3 regions of the Frankia umida genome follow, and region 2 is predicted to be linked to each of the others. Evidence: riboswitches for the same ligand, from Rfam matches in the RefSeq annotation. Region 2 holds a riboswitch; each other region holds the start of a gene.
What was found. Region 2 has a riboswitch for S-adenosylmethionine ahead of MXD59_RS17465 (aminotransferase class V-fold PLP-dependent enzyme). Riboswitches for the same ligand answer to the same signal wherever they lie in the genome.

Region 1: linked by a shared signal. The riboswitch ahead of MXD59_RS20480 (GNAT family N-acetyltransferase) and the one ahead of MXD59_RS17465 (aminotransferase class V-fold PLP-dependent enzyme) in region 2 are both predicted to bind S-adenosylmethionine.
Region 3: linked by a shared signal. The riboswitch ahead of thrC (threonine synthase) and the one ahead of MXD59_RS17465 (aminotransferase class V-fold PLP-dependent enzyme) in region 2 are both predicted to bind S-adenosylmethionine.

The regions. Positions count from the first base shown of each region.
Region 1 covers NZ_JALKFT010000027.1:713-7,390, forward strand. Annotated here, with positions in the region: gene MXD59_RS20475 (alpha/beta hydrolase) at 1-715, opposite strand, end outside; gene MXD59_RS20480 (GNAT family N-acetyltransferase) at 928-1,572, opposite strand; SAM riboswitch class I at 1,580-1,671, opposite strand; gene MXD59_RS20485 (transposase) at 1,891-3,267, opposite strand; gene MXD59_RS20490 (VOC family protein) at 4,294-4,596, shown strand; partial or broken gene MXD59_RS27455 (IS6 family transposase) at 4,717-4,794, shown strand; gene MXD59_RS20500 (hypothetical protein) at 4,911-5,513, shown strand; gene MXD59_RS20505 (class I SAM-dependent methyltransferase) at 5,579-6,496, opposite strand.
Region 2 covers NZ_JALKFT010000018.1:42,847-49,524, reverse strand. Annotated here, with positions in the region: gene MXD59_RS17480 (TetR/AcrR family transcriptional regulator) at 76-699, opposite strand; gene MXD59_RS17475 (sulfite exporter TauE/SafE family protein) at 971-1,807, shown strand; gene MXD59_RS17470 (DUF1634 domain-containing protein) at 1,804-2,253, shown strand; SAM riboswitch class IV at 2,402-2,516, shown strand; gene MXD59_RS17465 (aminotransferase class V-fold PLP-dependent enzyme) at 2,564-4,006, shown strand; gene MXD59_RS27005 (methylenetetrahydrofolate reductase C-terminal domain-containing protein) at 4,070-5,161, shown strand; gene MXD59_RS17455 (amidohydrolase family protein) at 5,336-6,628, shown strand.
Region 3 covers NZ_JALKFT010000001.1:332,662-339,339, reverse strand. Annotated here, with positions in the region: gene groL (chaperonin GroEL) at 1-1,035, opposite strand, end outside; gene thrC (threonine synthase) at 1,577-2,863, opposite strand; SAM riboswitch class I at 2,872-2,991, opposite strand; gene MXD59_RS01310 (HAD family hydrolase) at 3,124-3,921, shown strand; gene MXD59_RS01305 (alpha,alpha-trehalose-phosphate synthase (UDP-forming)) at 4,080-5,702, shown strand; gene otsB (trehalose-phosphatase) at 5,721-6,590, opposite strand; gene MXD59_RS01295 (LytR C-terminal domain-containing protein) at 6,674-6,678, opposite strand, start outside.

The sequences.
Region 1 (6,678 bases), on a different contig from region 2:
TTGCCGCGACCCAGGTCATGGCCCTGGTCACGGCCGTTCGGGACTCGTCGGTGTGGTCGAGGCTGTCGAAGCCGTGCTGACCGTTCGGGACGTCGATGACCTCGATCGGAACGCCGTGGGCACGGGCGGCATCGACGAAGGCGTTCTGGCCGGGCACCGCCACCGGGAACTCGGCACCGACCCGGGTGAGCAGGATCGGCGGCCGCCCCGGGGTGGCGACGGCGCCAACCGCGTCGAACTCGGCGCCGTCCGGGACGCCCGGCGGAACGCTCAGGAACGGGTAGCTCAGCGCGACGCAGCGCAGCCACGGGGGCACGGCGGCGAGCCATCCGGCCGCGAGCGGACCGCCACCGGAGAAGAACCACAGGCCGACCCGGTCGGGGTCGACGCCCTCGACGGCGCGTGCCTGCTCGACGGCCGAACGCACGTTCCGCCCGGCGACCGGGTAGTCACCGGGGCCGTGCAGGCCATGGTCGACGGTGACCCCGACGAGGCCATGGGCGGCGGCGAGCGCGCCGTAACCGAGAAAGGTCGGCCAGTCCCGGGGGGTCGGCTCCAGCTGCGCCGGTACGGGCCCGCCGTGCACGAACACCACGGCGGGCCGACGCCGCTCGGCGGACGGGTCGGTGCTGTGGACGTCGATCGCGCCGATACGCCGACGGTGGGCGGGCGCCACGTCGAGCACGAACGGATGCATGTGCGGCGGGATGGCCATACCCACATCACATCAAGGACACCCGCCGCTGGTCGACCTGGCCCCTGTCCCCCTGCCCGCCAAGATGGGATGAGACAGAAGACCTTCCCAAGGCAGGCCAACCGCCGAAACTGGGACACAGCCATCACAAGATCGGCGCCGGTTCCTGAGAACGGGCAGCACCTGTCGGCCAGATTGAGCACCCGTTGATCTCTGGGTGAAGATCGAGTCGATCACGACGCCGGCGGGCCAGACACTCCTGCGGCCATGCCCGCCGAGGCCAGACGGGTCATGAGGGCTCGTCGGACAGCCGGCCATTCGGAAGCGACCACCGCGAACATCGCCGAGTCCCGCACCGTCCCCTCCTCCCCCGGCGCCCAGGACATCGACCAGTTGCGAAGGACGCCCTCGAAGCTGATACCCAGTCGTGTCAACGCCCGCCGGCACCGGTGGTTGCGGGCGTCGGTGTTCAGATCGACCCGTGCGACCCCCAGGGTCTCGAACGCATACCCCAGCAGCAGAAGCTTCGCCTCGGCGTTGATGCCGCTGCCCTGCGCGGACGCCGCGAGCCAGGTGGAGCCGATTTCGACGGCTCGCAGGGCCGGCCGATCCGGCCAGGGCCGCGGATCCAGGAATCCGGTGCACCCCACGGCTTTCCCGTCACGCACCCGGACCTGGGCGAACGGCGTCAGCCCAGGCCTGGCCAACAGCGCCGCCGCATACCCCCGCGTCTGGCTCCCACGGGGAACCAGCGTGAACCCGTAGGTCTCCCGGTCCTCCTCGACGGCCGCGGCCAGGTCGACCGCGTGCTCCATCGTCAACGGCTCCAGCCGCACCAGGGAACCAGCGAGAACAGGAACATCGAGCTGAACACTCATCGGAGTTTCCTCATCGTTCCTGGCGTTGGCACCTTGCCCGCGCTGGACAGGTTGCCGGACCGTCACCGGGCCAGGTCCCTCAGATCCTCTGGATGATCAACGAGAGTCGATTGTCCCCGGCCACAGAGAGCCACGTCAACACGAACATGCGATGAAGTGCGGAACGCAGGACCTCGGCGCCCTGCCCGTCGAGAACGCCGTGGGACCCGTCACTGGCCCCACGGCGAACAGCTGATCCACGTCGAGCTGTCGACGGTCCTCGGTCTGCCCCGGACAACACTGGCCGAGCTGTGGTGTCGGCTCATGCGGCTCGGCTCATCAGATCTCCGTCCGATAGAACACCTTTCCCGTATTCACGGTGAAGCCTGTGCACGGTAGAAACTTTGCACTGACTGGTTGTCGAGGTCGGTGGTCCATTCGACTCTGCTGCAATTGGTTTCGGTGGCGATGCGGCGGAGGTGATCCATGAGGAGGCCTCCGATGCCGCGGCGTCGGGCGTGTTCGCGAACGTAGAGTTCCTTGAGGAAAAGTGACTGTGTCACGCCCGCGGCCGGCCAGAGGAACGCGTAGGTGGCCATGCCCAGCACCTCGTGGTCTTCGCATGCCAGTAGCACCGCGGGAGAGGCCTGGCCGGACAGGAGCAGCCCGCGGATGTGGGCGAGGCGCTGGGGGCGGGGGTCGGTGGGGGCGCGCCGTTGCTGGTTGGCGACGTTGCTGGTTGGCGACGTTGGTCAGGCCGAAGGCGGTCCGGTAGACGAGTTTGATCAGCCGGTTGGCTCCCTCAGCCGCGGCGTTGGACAGGCCGTGCAGGACGGCGGCTGTGATCTCGACGCGCCAGTCCGAGATCGTTTCGGCGAGAGCGACGATCTCGGGGACGGTCGCGCCGGTCGTGGCGCAGTAGTCGAAGAACCTGGTGAGGGCCCGGTCGACGTCGGTGCGGGTGGTGGCTCGGCCGGTGCGGGTCGGGGAGAGCGCGAGCAGGTCGAGTAGGTGGTTCTTCGCGCGGCCGTTGCCGGAGAGTGCGCCGGGGCCGCGCACCAGCAGGTTGCGGATCGTGTATTCGGGGTCGGTGGCCCGGCCGCGGCGGTCACGGAGCTGGTGGGTGACCCGGCGGCGGACATCCCCGACCGCCTTGTTCGCCAGCTGCGCGACGTGGAACGGGTCGACCGCGATCATCGCGTGTGGGAGCGCGTCGCGGGCGGCAGCCTTGTAGACGGTGGACATGTCGATCGTGACCGCCCGGATGCCCGCGCGCCAGGCGGCGGGCCGGGCCTCGATCCAGCCGACCGTGGCCGCCGCCGTGCTGCCCTCGACGGCCCCGAGCAGGCCGTGGCCACCAGCGGAGTCGAACAACCCGGTCTGCCAGCGGTCGGCGTCGGCGACCCAGCCGCCGGAGAGCGGGTCCCGCTGGTAGCGGGGACGGCCCCGGCGGTGGTCGTCGATCCCGAGCACCTCGACGCCCGGCAGCGGCCCGGACACCGACCGCACCGGCCGGCCTGCCTCCCCGTCGGCGGTGGTCTCCTGGTCTGCGACCGGCCCGTCGGGCCCGGTCCCAGCGGCCGGGGCGGTGACCACGATCCCCGCCTCCTCGGCCACCGCGACGAAGCCACGGTGCGCGGTGTGCCAGCTGACTCCGGCCGCCCGCTCGACCAGCTCGACCTCGACCCCGGCCGGCAGCCCCGGCAACCCACCCAACGCACAGCCTCTACCCTGGGACACACGCACCCGCCCGCTTGATGATCTTTTTCTGGCAAGAGCGATCATTTCAGCGGGCGGGTGTCCCGCTTCCCGAACCAAACCGCGACTACGTTCCGTCACCCCAAGCCGTCACACACGGCTCATGACCGTACACACTCCCCAACCCACTGCGGAGAGCCCGAAATGTACCGACCTCTCCGGCTTCAGTCAAAACGAACTCGACGCCATCGCCGCCGAACTCAACGGCAGACCCCGGAAAGTCCTCGACTGGAAAACCCCGACGAGGCCTACGCCGAGACCCACAATCTGAAAGAATTTGGACCGTCGGTGCACTGACCGTTGGAATCCGCCCCGCATTGATGTCGCACACGGCGACGAAAATCTACCAGGAACGGATCGGCGCCATCCCCCGGGTGTTGTAGTAGATATTTTGGTAGGTCCCATTCTGGGAGATCAGATTCGCGTTGAGCTGCTGATTCTGGTAGGCCAAGTCACCGATGTTGTCATACGGAGCCTGGGCAACCGCCGCACCGGCGAGAGGCAGCATACCTCCACACGCGAGAAGCGTTCCGAAAATAACTACGCACATCCGATTCCGACGCATTCTTATTAAATCCTTCCGGAGACCAGTCACATAGTCCTCAATTGACTGGATATTCATATCACGAACTAATCCACATCTGCAAAGCGTCTATCAAAATAGGGCAGTAGTCCCCTAATATTATGGGCAAAATGCCCGACCGGTGGTCCGACAGAATCGTTGTCGAGAGCACCTTTCGTCTGGATGACGAAGGACCCCGGCCGGAGCCTGGTCCTCGAGTACGGTTGCCTCTGCGCCGCTCCGGATCTTCGGCGACTGTTCGTGGCGATCAACATGGACCTGGCTCGCCGCGCCGGGCACCTCAGAAGCCGTGCTGGCGGGCCGAAGGACGGCTACCTACCGTCCGAGGTGGACCGGGTCTGGCGCGCGACTCGACCGGGCGGCCGGCTGATGGCCGCCGTGACCCGAGAGGACAGCGACCCATGGTTCACCGTCCCGCACTGCCCTACGACACGACCGACGCCACCTCCCCGCACGGCCTGGGCCCACACCACGTCCAGCTGGCGATCCCACCCGGCAGCGAGGAACTCTGCCGCAGGTTCTACGTCGACGTGCTGGGCATGACCGAGAGCCAGAAGCCGCCGGTGCTGGCAACGCGCGGCGGGCTGTGGCTACGCGCGGACCGACTGGAGATCCACCTCGGTGTCGAGGAGACTTCCGGCCGGCGCGCAAGGCCCACCCCGGCATCCTCGTCGAGGATCTGGACGGGCTGGCGAACCGGCTGACCGACAAGGGCATCACGGTCACCTGGGACGACAACTTCCCGGGGCTCCGCCGCTTCTACGCCTTCGACATCCTGGGAAACCGGCTGGAGTTCCTCCAGCCCACCGCGACGCGTCACCCTATCCGACCACAGCCGTCTGAAAGCCAGGCTCCGGCCCATGCGCGGACTGAAACGCCTGCGCTCCGCCCAGACGATCAGCCGATGCAACAGACCCCGTCGCGCTCCCCGACCGGCCGGTGCCCGGTTGGTCACCACGCAGTGCAGCAGCCGCCAGGAAGGACGTTCACCATGACGTCCACCGCGCAGAGGGGCTCGGTGACGGGAGCGAAGGACACCCGGTACGACCTGCTGTGGTTCACCGAGAGCTGCCTCGACAACGCCCTGCGGCTCGAGACCTACATCGCCGACGCGGAAAGCGACGGCGACCGGGAGCTGACGGCCTGGATCTCGGTGACCGTCCGCAGGTCGATGGCGGTCGCGCCGAGTGCGGTGTGTAGTTCGAGAATACCGTCGTGCACCCGGACCACCCCGCCGCAGAGCTCGCCAGCGGGGGTGCGCACCGCGAGAAGCGAGCCGCTGGGAACCGTCACCACCGGCGACCACGAGTCGGCTCACCGCGATCGCCGCGTCGAGCAGCCGCCGCTGGCCGGACTCGTCGAAGGCCCGTTCCAGCATGACGGCGAGCTGGCCGCCAGCGGCGAGGAACTCGCCCGCTGGTCCGCCGGGTCCGGGAGGTGCGCCAGCCGGTCCCGCGCGAGCGCGGCCAGACCCAGCAGCCCCGCGGCGTCCACCCGCTCGCCGTCATCCTCCGTGCCAGGTTCCTGCCGGTCCTCGACAGTCATGGTGCCGGTGCGCCCCCCGATACCGGCCGACGGTGACCTCGCTGGCCCGCATGGCGACAACCGGCGCTACCCGTGATGATCTCACCTCTGCGAGTCAGGGCCAAGGCTGCCCCGTGCCGTGGTCGGCGGGCCGCGGCCCGCTCAGCCAGGCGATGGCCCGCCGGCGGGACGGTCGGCGACGAGGATGCGGGTGCCGCGCAGTGACTGGCGGTGCCGTGCCGGGGTGTCGAACCGCCGGGCCAGGACGAGCAGCGTGTCGTCGCGGGTGACGGTGAAGCCGCCCGCCGCGACGGCGCGGCCCATTGCCCGTGGCGTCCACGCGGAGCGGTTCGGCTCCCGTGCCATCGGGTTCTCGCTGCCGGTGAGCCGGCTCAGCACCGCCGCGGCTCCCCGGCCAAGGGCGAACCCCGGTGTCGGCGAGTGATACTGGATGATCAGCCGGCTGCCGGGCGCGGACCGCGCCGCGATCACCTGCAGCGTCCCGAGCGTCTGACCGCGGGTCAGGTAGGGCACGACGCCCTCCCAGATCCAGACGGTCGGCGCCGACTCGCGGTGCCCCGCGGCGGCCAGCGCGTCGCCGAGGTCGTCCCGGCTGAAGTCCACCGGGACGTACACCGGCGCCGAGACGGGCTCGGCCAGCCCGCCGGCCCGCTCTCGCTTCTCCCGCTGCGTCGCCGGATGATCCACCTCGAACACCGGTATACCGGCGAGCTCGCGCAGCTGCCAGGCCCGTCCGTCCAGGCCCGCGCCGAGGATGACCACCTGGGTTCCCGCCGCGCCGTGGCGCGCCACCACCTCCCGGACGGCGTCATCGATCGTGACGGTCCGCGGGGCCATCGCGTCACCGCAGGCCCGCACCATCTCGAACGCCATCCGTGGCCTGGCGCCGACAGGCACCGCGTCGGCCCGCACCTGCTCGACGGCCACCCGTTCCGCGGGACGCAGCAACGCCAGCGCCGTCGGATCGTCGAACCGCCCAGGCGCCAGCCGGCCGTGCGCGACCGCCCGCCCCTGACAGACGAGGATCGCGGTTCGGCTCGCCCCGCCGGCCCCGCCCATCGCCCGGTGCCCTCGCCCACCCGGCCGTGCCCACCCGAACCGCCGCACCGTCGCGTACCTCCGCACCGTCCGAACCGCCCCGCGATACCGACCCTCCGCGCGAGCCCTGACCTCCGCACGGTCCCCGGCCACCGCGCGACCTCCCATCACCGCGCGGTCCCATGCCTCCGCGCGAGCCCCGG
Region 2 (6,678 bases):
GCCCGCCGCGGACCACGGCGCGCACCCGACCGACGTCGACCCGAGAACCGATCAGACGTTCGGACAGATAATAGCTCAGACGTTCGAGGGGGCTGACGCTCGGGCCGCCAGGCCCGCGATCAGCGGCATGGCGACGTCATCGACGACGTGCGTGACGAACCGCTCGTCGAGCGGGCCGACACCGAACATCTGCCGGGTCAGGATCATGGACAGAATCGCCTCCGCCAGCGGGACGGCGTCGAGATCGGCGGGGATCTCACCCCGCCTGGCCGCCAGCACAAGCGCGTTTCCACACAGTTCGGCCTTGTTACGCACCATGTGCTCCTGGATGACCTCGGCCAACCGCGGGGACTCGGAGGCCGCGCGCAGCACCCCCATGAGCAGCCCACCGCCGACGTCGACGATCGAGCGAGCCATCAGCCGGACGTCGACCATCAGGTCGTCGCGCAGACTTCCGGTGTCGGCGGCGACATGTTCGGCGGGCGCCCGACGACGCAGCGCCTCGACGACCATCGCGTCCTTGCAGCTCCAGCGCCGGTAGATCGTCGCCTTGCTGGCCCGGGCCCGGTTCGCGACGGCGACCATGCTCATCCGCTCGTAGCCGACCTCGACGAGCAGTTCCAGCGCCGCGTCGAGAATCGCCTGCTCGCGGGACTCATCCCGAGGACGGCCCCGGCCCGAACCCTCCGGAGACGACACACATGCCTCCCTTCGCATCCGCGCGCACCACGGTCACAGCTCGATCACCACACCCACAGATCCCGCCAGGCGGACCACAGCCAGGTCAGGGACCGTCGACCACCAAACGAAACAGTACTGTGCCGTACTCATATTCAGACCCCCCGAAACGCCGTGACCCCTGCCACACCTGTGCGCGGACGCCGAGCCCGCGCCGTCTTCCCTCGCCAGAAAGGTCCCATCCGGATATTGTCTGTATCAGACATAAACAACAGAAGGCGAGGTGAGTACCGTGAGCCCGTTGGCGGAGATCGCCGTCATCACCGCCGTGTGCGTCGCGTCGGGGGCCCTGGGGAGCCTGCTGGGGCTGGGCGGTGGCACCTTCATCGTGCCGATCCTCACCCTCGCCTTCGGGCTGGACGTCCGGCTCGCGATCGGCGCCTCGGTGATCTCGGTCGTCGCCGGCAGCGCCGCCGCCTCACCCCGGTACCTGGACGAGGGCTTCGCGAACCTGCGTGTCGCGGTGACCCTCGAGGTCGCCACCGTCATCGGGGCGGTGATCGGGGCGCTGCTCGCCGGCCACCTCGGCACCCATGTCCTCTACACCATCTTCGGCGTGGTGCTCGCCTTCAGCGCGATCCAGATGCTGCGCACCCGCCGCGACGCGACGACCGACACGCTCGCGGTCCCCGGTGATCGCCTCGCCGATGTCCTCACCCTGCACGGCGACGTCGCGAACGGAAGCGAACGGCGTGCCTACCGGGTGACCAGAACCGCGACCGGCCTGACGATGATGACCGCCGCGGGCACGGTCAGCGGCCTGCTCGGCATCGGGTCGGGTGCGATGAAGGTGCCCGCGATGGACCTCGCGATGCGACTTCCCCTCAAGGTCTCGACCGCCACGAGCAGCCTCATGATCGGGGTGACCGGCGCCGCGAGCGCCGTCGTCTACCTGCAACGTGGGGACGTGGTTCCGGCCCTGGCCGGCGCGGTCGCGATCGGCACGGTGGTGGGCGCCCGACTCGGCTCCCGCCTGCTGTCCGTGGTGCCCGTCGCGACACTGCGCCTGGTCTTCCTCGCGGTCCTGCTGGTGATCAGCGTCCAGATGCTGCTGCGGGGTCTGGCATGACCCGCCCGCCCCCACCGCCGCAGGACCCACCCGAGGCGCCTGCGGTCTCCCCCGGACCAGCCGGGGCGCGGTGCGGCCATGAGGTCGGGGCGCGACCGGTCGCGTGGGTGCTGCGGGTCGGGGGGATTCTCGGGGTGCTGCTGGTGGTCGCCGGGCTGATCGCGGCGTTCGGCCAGAACGGCGCGGCGTGGACCGGCCGTTCCCACGGCGACATCCTCGGCCCGGGTGCCGCGCTGCGGCTGTCCGACCTGGCCGGTGGGCTGCGCCACGCGCGGGCGGACGCGATCGTCCTGCTCGGGATGGTGGTGCTCGCCGCCACCCCGGCCGCCGGGGTCGCCGCTGCCGGCTGGTGCTGGCTTCGCGGACGTCAGCCGCAGCTGGCCGCGGTGGCCGCGCTCGTCCTGGTGCTCCTGCTGGTCGCAGGTGCCCTCGGCGCCGCCGAGTAGCCCCCGACGTCACCGAACCGACGCCACCCGAAGCGACGCCACTCGGGCCGATGCCGTCCGATCCGGTGGGATCGGCGTGGACGATGTCCGGCGTGGCCATGTTCACCGTGCCGACCGGGAATGGCGGGCTTTGCTAGAGTCCGATCACTGTCCTGAGTGCCAGCGTCCAAGCCCCGGCTTGCTGGCCGGCAACCCTCCTCACGCAGCGGGGTGCCCCGGGTGACGACAGGGCCGCGGCGACCAGCCGATGGCAAGTGCAGACCCGACACGGGTTGTTCTCGGAGCAATGATGACCTCGATCATTTCTGCCGTGCCCACATCCACGCCCGCGCAGGCGGCGTTGCTCCCGGTGGAGGGGGCGGGGCTACAGGTGCCGCTGGCCGGCGGCGGCCAGGTGGAGTACGCCAACCTTGACTACGCGGCGAGCGCGCCGTGCCTGGAAGCCGTGGCCGATCATGTTCGCCGGGTGCTGCCGTACTCGGCGAGTGTGCACCGCGGCGCGGGGTTCGCCTCGGCGGTGTGCACGTCGCTGTACGAGGGGGCACGCCACGACGTCGCGCGTTTCCTCGGTGCCCGCGCCGAGGACGCCGTCCTGTTCACCCGCAACACCACCGACGCGGTGAACCTGCTGGCCCATGCCGTGGCGTCCACCGGCACCGGGGGTGCGGGCGGCGCGGCAGCGCAGGTCGTGCTGTTCGACCTCGAGCATCACGCGAACCTGCTGCCCTGGCGGCGGGTCGGGGCGCGCTGCGTCACCGTCCGCGCGACGTTGGGCGAAAGCCTGGAGGCGCTGGACGCCGAACTGCGGGCCGCGCCGGTGCGGCTGCTCGCGGTGACCGGGGCGTCCAATGTCACCGGGGAGGCGCCGCCGCTGCGGCGGCTGGCCCGGTTGGCCCATGACGTCGGCGCCCGGCTGTTCGTCGACGCGGCGCAGCTCGCCCCGCACCGGCGTATCGACATGGCCGCCCTCGGCATCGACTACCTGGCCTTCTCCGGTCACAAGCTGTACGCGCCGTTCGGCGCCGGGGTCCTGGTCGGACGGGCCGACTGGCTGGACACGGCCCCGCCGTACCTGGCCGGTGGCGGCGCGGTACGTGAGGTCGGCGCGGCCTCGGTCGACTGGGCCACCGGGCCGGCTCGACACGAGGCCGGCACGCCGAACCTCGCCGGCGCCACCGCGATCGCCGCCGCCTGCCGCACCCTCGCCGAGATCACCCCCGAGGTGTGGCGCGACCACGAGTCGGCGCTGCGCGACCGGCTGCTGCGGGGACTCGCCGCCCTGGACCAGGGTGCGCCGGGCCGGGTCGTCGTCCACCGCATCTGGCCCGAGAACAGCCAGCCCGAGGACGGCGCTTCCGACGGGGGCCGCGCGCAGGGGGTGGGAGTGGTGGCGTTCTCCCTGCCGGGACACGATCCGGGGTTGGTCTCGGCGTATCTGTCGGCCGAACACGGGATCGGGGTACGGGCCGGACGGTTCTGCGCGCATCCGCTGCTGGCCCGACTCGGGGCACCGGGTGGGGCGCTGCGGGCGAGCATCGGGGTCGGCACGACGTCGGCGCATGTCGACCGGCTGCTCGTCGCGCTCGAGGACTACCTGCGCACCGGTCCGCGGCTGTCCTACCACCAGCGCGACGGTGGCTGGCAGCCGGTGCGGGACGAGCGCCGCCTGCCCGCCTGGGCCGAGCAGTACGCCCAGGTCCCGGGCCAGTCCGCCGGGCAGGTAGGTGCCGCCCTGGCACCCTGCGGGACCTGAGGCTTTACCGCGGGCTCATCGGGGTGAAACCGTCCGTCGACGGCACGGCCGGACAGTGACGGCGTGCCACACAACGGGGGATTCACCGGGGCCAGTTGGAGCGACGCGGTCGCCCGCTGTCCCAAGTCGATGCTGCACGGGCCGTGTGCGGGAGTGGGAGCGGACGGTGACTGTGAGGTGCCCGGCGTGGGCGCCTGCTCCTTCCTGGCCGCGCTCGACAGCTGGCCCTATCCCCCTCCCCCGGTGGAGGCGACAGGACCGGCGGGGGCCGATGACCAGGTGTGGGATGTGGGTGAGCTGACGGAGGTCGCGGCGCGCAGGCCGGTGATCGTCGCCGATCTGCCCGCCGCGGCGCTGTCCACCGACAGCCTGCTCGACACCGCGGAGATCCTCGCCCCAGCCGTGGACGCCTGCCTGCTCGGCGATCACGGTGGGGCGCGGGTCCAGTTCCCGCCGTCCTACCGGTCGGGGTTGCTCACCCGGCGTGGGATAGCCGTCTGGGTCGGGGTGAACTGCCGGGACCGTAACCGGGTGGCACTCGCCGGTGAGGTCGCCGCCTGCCTGGACGCCGGGGTCACCGGGGTGCACTGCGTCACCGGTGATCATCCGGCGTTGGGGCATCGCGACGACACCCCCGGCGTGTTCGATCTGGACAGTCTGGATGTCGTCGCGCTCGCACGGGGGCACGGCGCGCATGTCTCCGTCGCGCACGCGCCGGCCGCACCACCCACCGCCCACCGGCTGTCCCGCCTGATGGCCAAGATCGACGCCGGGGCGGACACGGTGTTCGTGGACCACTGCGGTGGGCCCGGACCGGTCGGCGAGGCGGTGGCGGGGCTGCGCGCCACCGGTTTCACCGGGCTGGTACTGGCCTGCGTGCCGGTCGTGACCAGCGCGGCGACCGCCGCCGTCGTCGCCTCGTTCGCCGGCCCCCGACTGCCCGCCGGCTTCCTGGACGCCATCGTGAACGCCCCCGATCCGACCGCCGCGGGGATCACGGCGACCGCCCGGCTCGCGACCCGGATGCTGGCGCTGCCGGGCGTCGACGGCGTCAACCTGTCCGGCGGCGCGCAGTCCGGCCACGAAAGGGCCGCGGCCCGGGCCACCGCCGCCATCGCCAACCGCGTCTTCGAGGCCGCCCGCCACCCCACCTGATGGAGAGCAACCTTTAACAGGTTTCGGCAGGCGTTTTACAGGATCTCCATCGAATGGAAACCGTACGTAGATGGTCACGCCGGAGGGTGTTGGCGTGCTGAACATCGAACGCGTGCGGCAGGCCACGACCTGTGGCGACGCACCCCGATGGACCTCCGCGCAGGACGGCAGGTCATGACCTGGCTACGAAGCGCCACGACCACGGACGGCCGCCTGATCGACGTCGAACTCCGAGATGGGTTCATCCGCCAGGTCGTCGCCGTGGACGACCGCCGCTCGCACGGCAACGGGGCGGCGACCGGCGACGAGGTGGATCTGCGGGGGCAGGTGCTGCTGGCGTCCTTCGTGGAACCGCACGCCCATCTGGACAAGGCGCTGACCGCGACGGTGGCCCGTAACGTCACCGGTGATCTCGCCGGAGCGATCACCGCGATGCAGACCCTGCTGGCAGCGATGACGGTCGCCGACGTCGTCGCCCGCGCCGAGGCGGCGCTGCGGATCGGCCTGGCGGCGGGCACGACCCATGTGCGCACCCACGTCAACGTCGGTGAGCTCGCCGGGATGCGGGCCCTGGAAGCCCTCGTCGACGTGCGGGAACGCTGGCGTGGGCTGGTCGAGCTGCAACTCGTCGCGCTGGTGTCGCATCCGCTGTCCGGTCAGCCGGGCCGGGATCTGCGCCGCGCCCTCGCCGAGGGTGCGGATGTGGCCGGCGGCTGCCCGCATCTCGATCCCGAGCCCGCGCGGGCCGTCGCGATCTGCCTGGACGCGGCCGGTGAGGCCGGTCGCCCGGTCGACCTGCACACCGACGAGACCCTCGACCCGCGCCTGCTCACCCTGGCCACCCTCGCGGATCTGGTCATCCGCACCGGGTTCACCCCGGGCGCGGCGGCGAGTCACTGCGTGAGCCTGTCCATGCAGCCGCCGGACGTGCAGGCTCGGGTGAGCGAGCAGGTCGCGGCCGCCGGCATCGGTGTCGTCGCACTGCCGCAGACCAACCTCTACCTGCAGGGACGCGCCCATCCGGTGGGCACCCCGCGTGGGCTGACGGCGATCGGCCCGCTGCACCGCGCCGGGGTGACCGTCGCCGCCGGCGGGGACAACCTGCGTGATCCCTTCAACCCCGTCGGCCGCGGCGATGCCCTGGAAACGGCGTCGCTGCTGGTCACCGCCGGCCATCTCGACCCGCTCGCGGCGCTGGACGCCGTGACCGCCGCGCCCCGACGGGTACTCGGCCTGCCCGCGGTCACGCTCACCGCGGGCAGTCCCGCGGACCTGGTCGCCCTGCCGGGACCAACCGCTTTGGACGCGCTGGCCGCGGCGGGCCCGGCCCGAACCGTCTGGCGCGCCGGTCGTATCGTCGCCCGCACCCACGTCCACACTGATCTCGCTGCCGTCCCTGCTGTCCCAGCCGTCTCTGCCATCCCAGCCCCGCACCCGCTCTCGCGACCGTGGGAGGCCGCTCTGTGACGCCGACCGACACCACCACCGGCACCTCCACCGACACGCCCACCGGCGCT
Region 3 (6,678 bases), on a different contig from region 2:
GCTGACCCGACCGGCGATCTGGTCGGGGTCGCCCGCACCTTCGACGACGGTGGTCTCGTCCTTGGTGACGACGATCTTGCGCGCGCGGCCGAGCAGGTCGAGCGAGGTGCTCTCGAGCTTGAGGCCGACGTCCTCGGAGATGACCTGGCCACCGGTGAGGATGGCGATGTCACCGAGGATCGCCTTGCGGCGGTCGCCGAAGCCGGGAGCCTTGACCGCGACGCTCTTGAAGGTGCCGCGGATCTTGTTGACGACCAGGGTGGCCAGGGCCTCGCCCTCGACGTCCTCGGAGATGATGACCAGCGGCTTGCTGGTCTGCATGACCTTCTCCAGCAGCGGGAGAACGTCCTTGACCGCCGCGATCTTGCTGTTGACGATCAGGATGTACGGGTCGTCGAGGACGGCTTCCTGGCGGTCGGCGTCGGTGACGAAGTACGGCGAGATGTAGCCCTTGTCGAAGCGCATGCCCTCGGTGAGCTCAAGCTCGAGACCGAAGGTGTTGCTCTCCTCGACGGTGACCACACCCTCCTTGCCGACCTTGTCCAGCGCCTCGGCGATGAGCCCGCCGATCGCGGGGTCACCGGCCGAGATGGAGGCGGTGGAGGCGATCTGCTCCTTGGTCTCCACCTCCTTGGCCTGCTTGGACAGCTCCTCGGAGACGCGCTCGACCGCGACCTCGATGCCCTTCTTCAGGCCGAGGGGGTTGGCGCCGGCGGCCACGTTGCGCAGACCCTCACGGACCAGCGCCTGGGCCAGGATCGTCGCGGTGGTGGTGCCGTCACCCGCGACGTCGTTGGTCTTCTTCGCGACTTCCTTGACGAGCTCCGCGCCGATCTTCTCGTACGGGTCCTCGAGCTCGATCTCCTTGGCGATGGAGACACCGTCGTTGGTGATCGTGGGGACGCCCCACTTCTTCTCCAGCACGACGTTGCGACCCTTGGGGCCGAGCGTGACCTTGACGGCGTCGGCCAGCTGGTTCATGCCGCGCTCCAGGCCGCGCCGAGCCTCCTCATCGAAGGCAATGATCTTCGGCATGGTTTCTGGGTCCTCCCAGTGGGATGGCAGGTTCGATGGCCTGGCCACAACGACGCCCGCGACGGACGGCTCCCGCCAGCTCCGGCCAGGTGCGGACAAACCGCCATGACAGCCGGGAGGACTGGGCAGCCTCGCCGTTTCAGCCTTGGCACTCCCATCACGAGAGTGCCAGCTCATGTTTAGCACTCACCCTGGGAGAGTGCAAGCGCGCCCTCGGTCGGCGAGCCCCGCCGCACCCGTTGTTCCCCGTCCCGAGCCGCCCCCGCAACCGGCTGTGCGACCGTTCGTCCCCTGCTGTTCCCCTCGTCCGCGTCCGGCGGCACCGACAGCCGCTTCTAGGACATTTCGGATGCCTCCTGGACGCCCGCTGGCCGCCGGTGGACGTCGCTCCACGCCGGTGGACGCCCGGTCCTGAGGTAACCGAGAGGAGAAACCGGCACCCGCGGTGGCCAAGGCGCACCGAATGTCACGAAGCCCGCTCGGCGGACCGTCGCACCACGCCCCCGTGACCAGGGGTCAGGCACGGGGCCGTGGGCAGGCCTCAGGCGGCGGAGTCGTCGCCCAGGCCTGCGGCCTCGAAGGCGCGCAGGGAGGGCTTGATGGTGGCGGTGGGGCCACCGGTCTCGACCAGCGGGTCGAGGGTCTTCAGGCCGTCACCGGTGTTGTAGATGACGGTCTCGGCCTCGGGGTCGAGTAGGCCCTCGCGCAGCAGACGGCGCAGAGTCGCCACCGTGACGCCACCGGCGGTCTCCCCGAAGATCCCCTCGGTGCGGGCGAGCAGGCGCATGCCCTCGAGGATCTCGGGGTCGGTGACGTCGGTGATCGCGCCGCCGGTGCGGCGGGCGACGTCCAGGGCGTAGGGGCCGTCGGCGGGGTTACCGATGGACAGCGACTTGGCGATCGTCGACGGACGGACGGGGGCGACGGTGTCGACCCCGCGGCTGAAGGCGGCGGCGACGGGGTTGCAGCCGGCGGCCTGGGCGCCGAAGACCCGGTAGGGGGTCGGCTCGACCAGGCCGAGCTTGCCGAGCTCACCGAACGCCTTGTCGACCTTGGTCAGCAGCGAGCCGGACGCGATCGGCACGACGACCTGCTGGGGGAGCCGCCAGCCGAGCTGCTCGGCGACCTCGTAGCCCAGCGTCTTGGAACCCTCGGCGTAGAACGGGCGCACGTTGACGTTGACGAACGCCCACTCGTACTCGCCGGCCAGTTCGCTGCACAGCCGGTTGACATCGTCATAGGTGCCCTGGATGGCGACCAGGGTGCCGCCGTACACACCGGTGGAGACGGTCTTGCCGGCCTCGAGGTCGTGCGGGACGAGGACGACCGAGCGCAGCCCGGCACTGGCGGCGTGCGCGGCCACCGACTGGGCGAGGTTACCGGTGGACGCGCAGGCCACCGTGGTGAAACCAAGCTCACGGGCGGCGGACAGGGCGACCGAGACAACCCGGTCCTTGAACGAGTGGGTGGGGTTGGCGCTGTCGTCCTTGACGTACAGCGTCTTCATCCCGAGTTCGGCGGCCAGCCGCGGGGCGTGGCGCAGTGGCGTCCAGCCGGCACCGAGGGAGACCCGGCGGGACGGGTCGTGGCCGGCGGGCAGCAGGCCGACGTAACGCCACAGGTTGCGCGGGCCGGCCTCGATCGACTCCCGGGTGACCCGGCGCAGCAGGTCCGGGTCGTAGGAGATCTCCAGCGGGGCGAAGCACTCGACGCACACATGGCTCGGTGACAGCGGGTAGGTCGCTCCGCAGTGGCGACAGGACAGGCCGACGGCGGGGTTGGCCACGTCCAGGGCGGAGGCGGTGGCGCGCTCGGGCGCGAGAGTCATGGAGAAGCTCCTCATCTTTCCCGCGGCAACCTGCCACAGGTCGGAATTAGCACCTGCCGCGCACGCACAGCGTGCGGGTGGTTGCCGGGGCTTCGCCGGGCCGTTCCCTCTGCCCCTCTGGATGAGCCAGATGAAGTTGTCTGTCCGTACTGTAGACCGCGTGCCCGAGATCGTGCACCGATGTTTCCTGGTTCACGGTTGTGTGTCGCGTCAGCCAGTGTCCCACCGGGTGCCGTCCTAGGACCAGGGAGTTCATAACAGTGAGTGTCCGCGTCGTCTACACCGATCTTGACGGCACGATGGTCGGGCCCGGGGGCTGCTTCTTTCTCGCCGAGGGCGGGGGGGTGACCCTGGAGCCCGCGCAGGCGCTCATCGAGCTGCACACCGCGGGAGTCCTGCTGGTGCTGGTGAGCGGGCGCACCCGGCCGCAGCTGCTCGAGGCGGCGCAGATCTTCGGCGCGGACGGGTTCATCGGCGAGCTCGGTGCGATCGTCGGCTGGAACCGCGGGCGCGACAGCGAGATCCTGCGCGGTGCGATGCCGTCCGACTTCGACCAGGTCCCACCCGTCCTGCTGGACAAGCTGATCGACCGTCATCCCGGTGAGCTGGAGCTGCACACGCCCTGGCACACCGGGCGTGAGATCGATGTGATGCTGCGCGGGCGGATCGAGGTCGCCGAGGTCGACGCGTGGCTCACCGAGATCGGTTTCGGCTGGCTGAGCATGCGCGACAACGGGCTGATCTCGCCGTCGCACATGCCGCATCTCGGCGGCCAGCCGCACGTCTACCACCTGGTGCCAGACGGCGTCAGCAAGGGCGACGCCGTGGCCTACGACCTGCGCCGACGTGGGCTGTCGCCGACCGAGGCGATCGCGATCGGCGACTCGGCGAGTGATCTGGAGATGGCCGCGCACGTCGGTCGGATGCACCTGGTCGCCAACGCGCTGCGTCATCCCAGCATCCCCGGGCTGCTACCGAAGTACGACAACGTCACCATTGAGGACGGCTCCGTCGGCGCCGGTTGGGCCAATGCGGTGCGTCAGGCCATCGTCGACTGAGAGTCACCGAGGGTTGCCTCGGGTCGATGGTGCGTGGGCGGTGGCCGTCCGGCGAAAAGGCATCGGTACCAGCGAGAGACCAACATCTGGGCTGAGCGGTGCGCCGGAGCGGGCCTTCACGGCGGCGCAGATGGCCTACTCTCCGCTGTGTGCAACGCATGTCGGACGTCACACACAGCACCGCTGTGGCCCCTGCTTCCGTATCGGCGGACCCTGCCCCCGTGCCCCCGGATGCTGCGCCCGCGCCCCCGGAGCCTGTTCCCGCGCCCTCGGCTGCTACCGGGACGGCGCGGGTCCTCGTCGCGTCGAACCGTGGGCCGGTCGCGTTCGCCGATGGTCCGGACGGCGAGCTGCTGCTGCGACGTGGCGCCGGCGGGCTGGTGTCCGGGCTCGGGCAGGCGGCCGCCGACGCGCCGCCGGACGCCGACCGCCTGGTGTGGGTGTGCGCGGCCCTGGGGGACGCCGATCGGCGGGCGGCGAGCCGGGCGCCCGACGGGCGGCTCGACCGGGCTGGCTTCGACACCGGCCGCGCCGCGGTGCGCATCCTCGACATCGATCAGGAGATCTTCGACCGGGCCTACAACGCCGTGGCGAACCGGGTGCTGTGGTTCGTCCAGCATCTGTTGTACGCGCCGGCGTCGCAGCCGGTGTTCGGTGCGCGGTTTCGCCAGGACTGGGCCGCCTACCAGGCGTACAACGCGATGTTCGCCGAGGCGCTGGCGCAGGAGGCGGCGCCCGGAGCCTGCGTCCTCGTGCAGGACTACCACCTGATGCTCGTCCCCGGCCAGCTCCGTCGGATGCGCCCTGACCTGCGGATCGCCCACTTCAGTCACACCCCGTGGGCGCCACCGGACTACTTCCGGATTCTGCCCGACGACGTCCAGGCGCAGCTGCTGCACGGTCTGCTCGGCGCGGACCGACTGGGTTTTCTCACCGATGCCTGGGCCGACGCGTTCGAACGGTGCGCCGAGGCGCTGCCCGGTGTGGCCGTCCACGACCGTCAGGTGCGGGTACTGGCGCAGGCGGACGGGGCGCAGGCGGACGGGGTGGAGGCGGACGGGGGACGGCTGGTTCGGATCGGCGTCCATCCCCTGGGGGTGGACGTGGGGGAGTTGCGGGACCGGGCCGCGCAGGCGGATGTGGCCGGGCGGGCGGCGGAACTCGCGGCGCTCGCCGGCGGACGACGGCTGATCGTGCGGGTCGACCGGACGGAGCTGTCCAAGAACATCGTGCGGGGCCTGCTGGCCTACCGTGAGCTGCTGCGCGCCCAGCCGCGGTGGCGCGGGCAGGTGATGCACCTGGTGTGTGCCTATCCGTCGCGGCACAACCTGCCCGAGTACCGCGAGTACACCCAGGCGGTGCGTCGGCTCGCCGCCGAGATCAACGACGAGTTCGCCGAGGACGACTGGTGTCCCCTGCACCTGGAGGTGACCGACGACTATCCCCGCTCGATCGCGGCGCTGTCGCTGGCCGAGGTGCTGGTGGTCAACCCGGTCCGGGACGGGATGAACCTCGTGGCGAAGGAGGGGGCGGCGCTGTCCCGCCGCGACGCGGTGCTGGTGCTGTCCCGGGAGGCGGGGGCGTACGCCGAGATGGGTGGGGCCGCGCTGGTGGTCAACCCGTTCGATGTGCAGGCGACGGCGGCGGCCCTGCACACGGCGCTGATCATGCCGGCCGCGGAGCGACGGCGGCGAGCCGCGGAACTCGCCGCCGTCGCCGGCCGCCTCCCCCCGCGTATCTGGTTCACCGACCAGCTCGCGGCCCTGGCCGCCGCCCCCTGACCGGCGGGGCCTTCCCGGTCAGCGGCTCAGGCGCTCGATGAGGACCTCGAGCAGGGACACCATGCCGGCCGGGCCGCCGACGACGAGATCGGCCCGTTCCCGCACGGCGTTCGGCACCTCGGGGCTGTCGCTGCACACGGCGATCCCCGGCACACCGGTCGCCCGCAGCTCCTCGACGGCGTCGAACGCCGGCAGATCACCGAGATCGTCCCCGGCGACCAGCACCGAGCGCGCACCGCGGGTGGCCACGAGCTCCCGCAGCGCACCGCCCTTGTCGTGGCCCGGAGGACGTAGCTCGAGCACCCTTTTGCCGGGAGCCGCCTCCAGGCCGTTCTCCGTCGCGAGCGTGGTCAGCGCGGGGGAGAGCGCGGCGAGGGCCGCGTCCGGATCGGCCGCGCGGCGCACATGGACGACCAGCGCGTGGTGCTTGTCCTCGACGACGGTGCCGGGCGGCGCGTCCCGTAGCACCCCGGGCAGCGCCGCGCGCACGGCCGCGACACCGGGCAGCGGATCGGGGCTGGTGATCTCCCGTCGTTGGGAGTCCCAGCGCTGCAACCCGTACTGGCCGAGGATCACGAAGTCGCCGAGGTCGGCGAGCTTCTCCAGCCGGGTCAGTTCCAGCACCGCGGCCACCGGTCGGCCGGTGATGATGGCGACTGTGCCCACCAGCCGGGAGATCGCCAGCAGTGCCTCGACCGCCCCCGCCGCCGGAACGGCATCAGCGGGACGGGCGACGATCGGGGACAGGGTGCCGTCGTAGTCGAGGGCGACCAGCGCCCGCTGCGGGGCGGTCAGCAGGGCGGCGAGCCCTGCCCCGCCCGCGGGGGTGCGCGGCGCGGGCTGCGCGGGCTGGTCGGAGGCGGGCTCGTGGCGGGTGGATTCGGTCACGGGGCCTTCCCGGGTCGATGTCGGAATGGTCGAGTTCCGGCGGACACGCCCACTGTGGGATGTCGCGACCGGCGATCAGGCGATCATT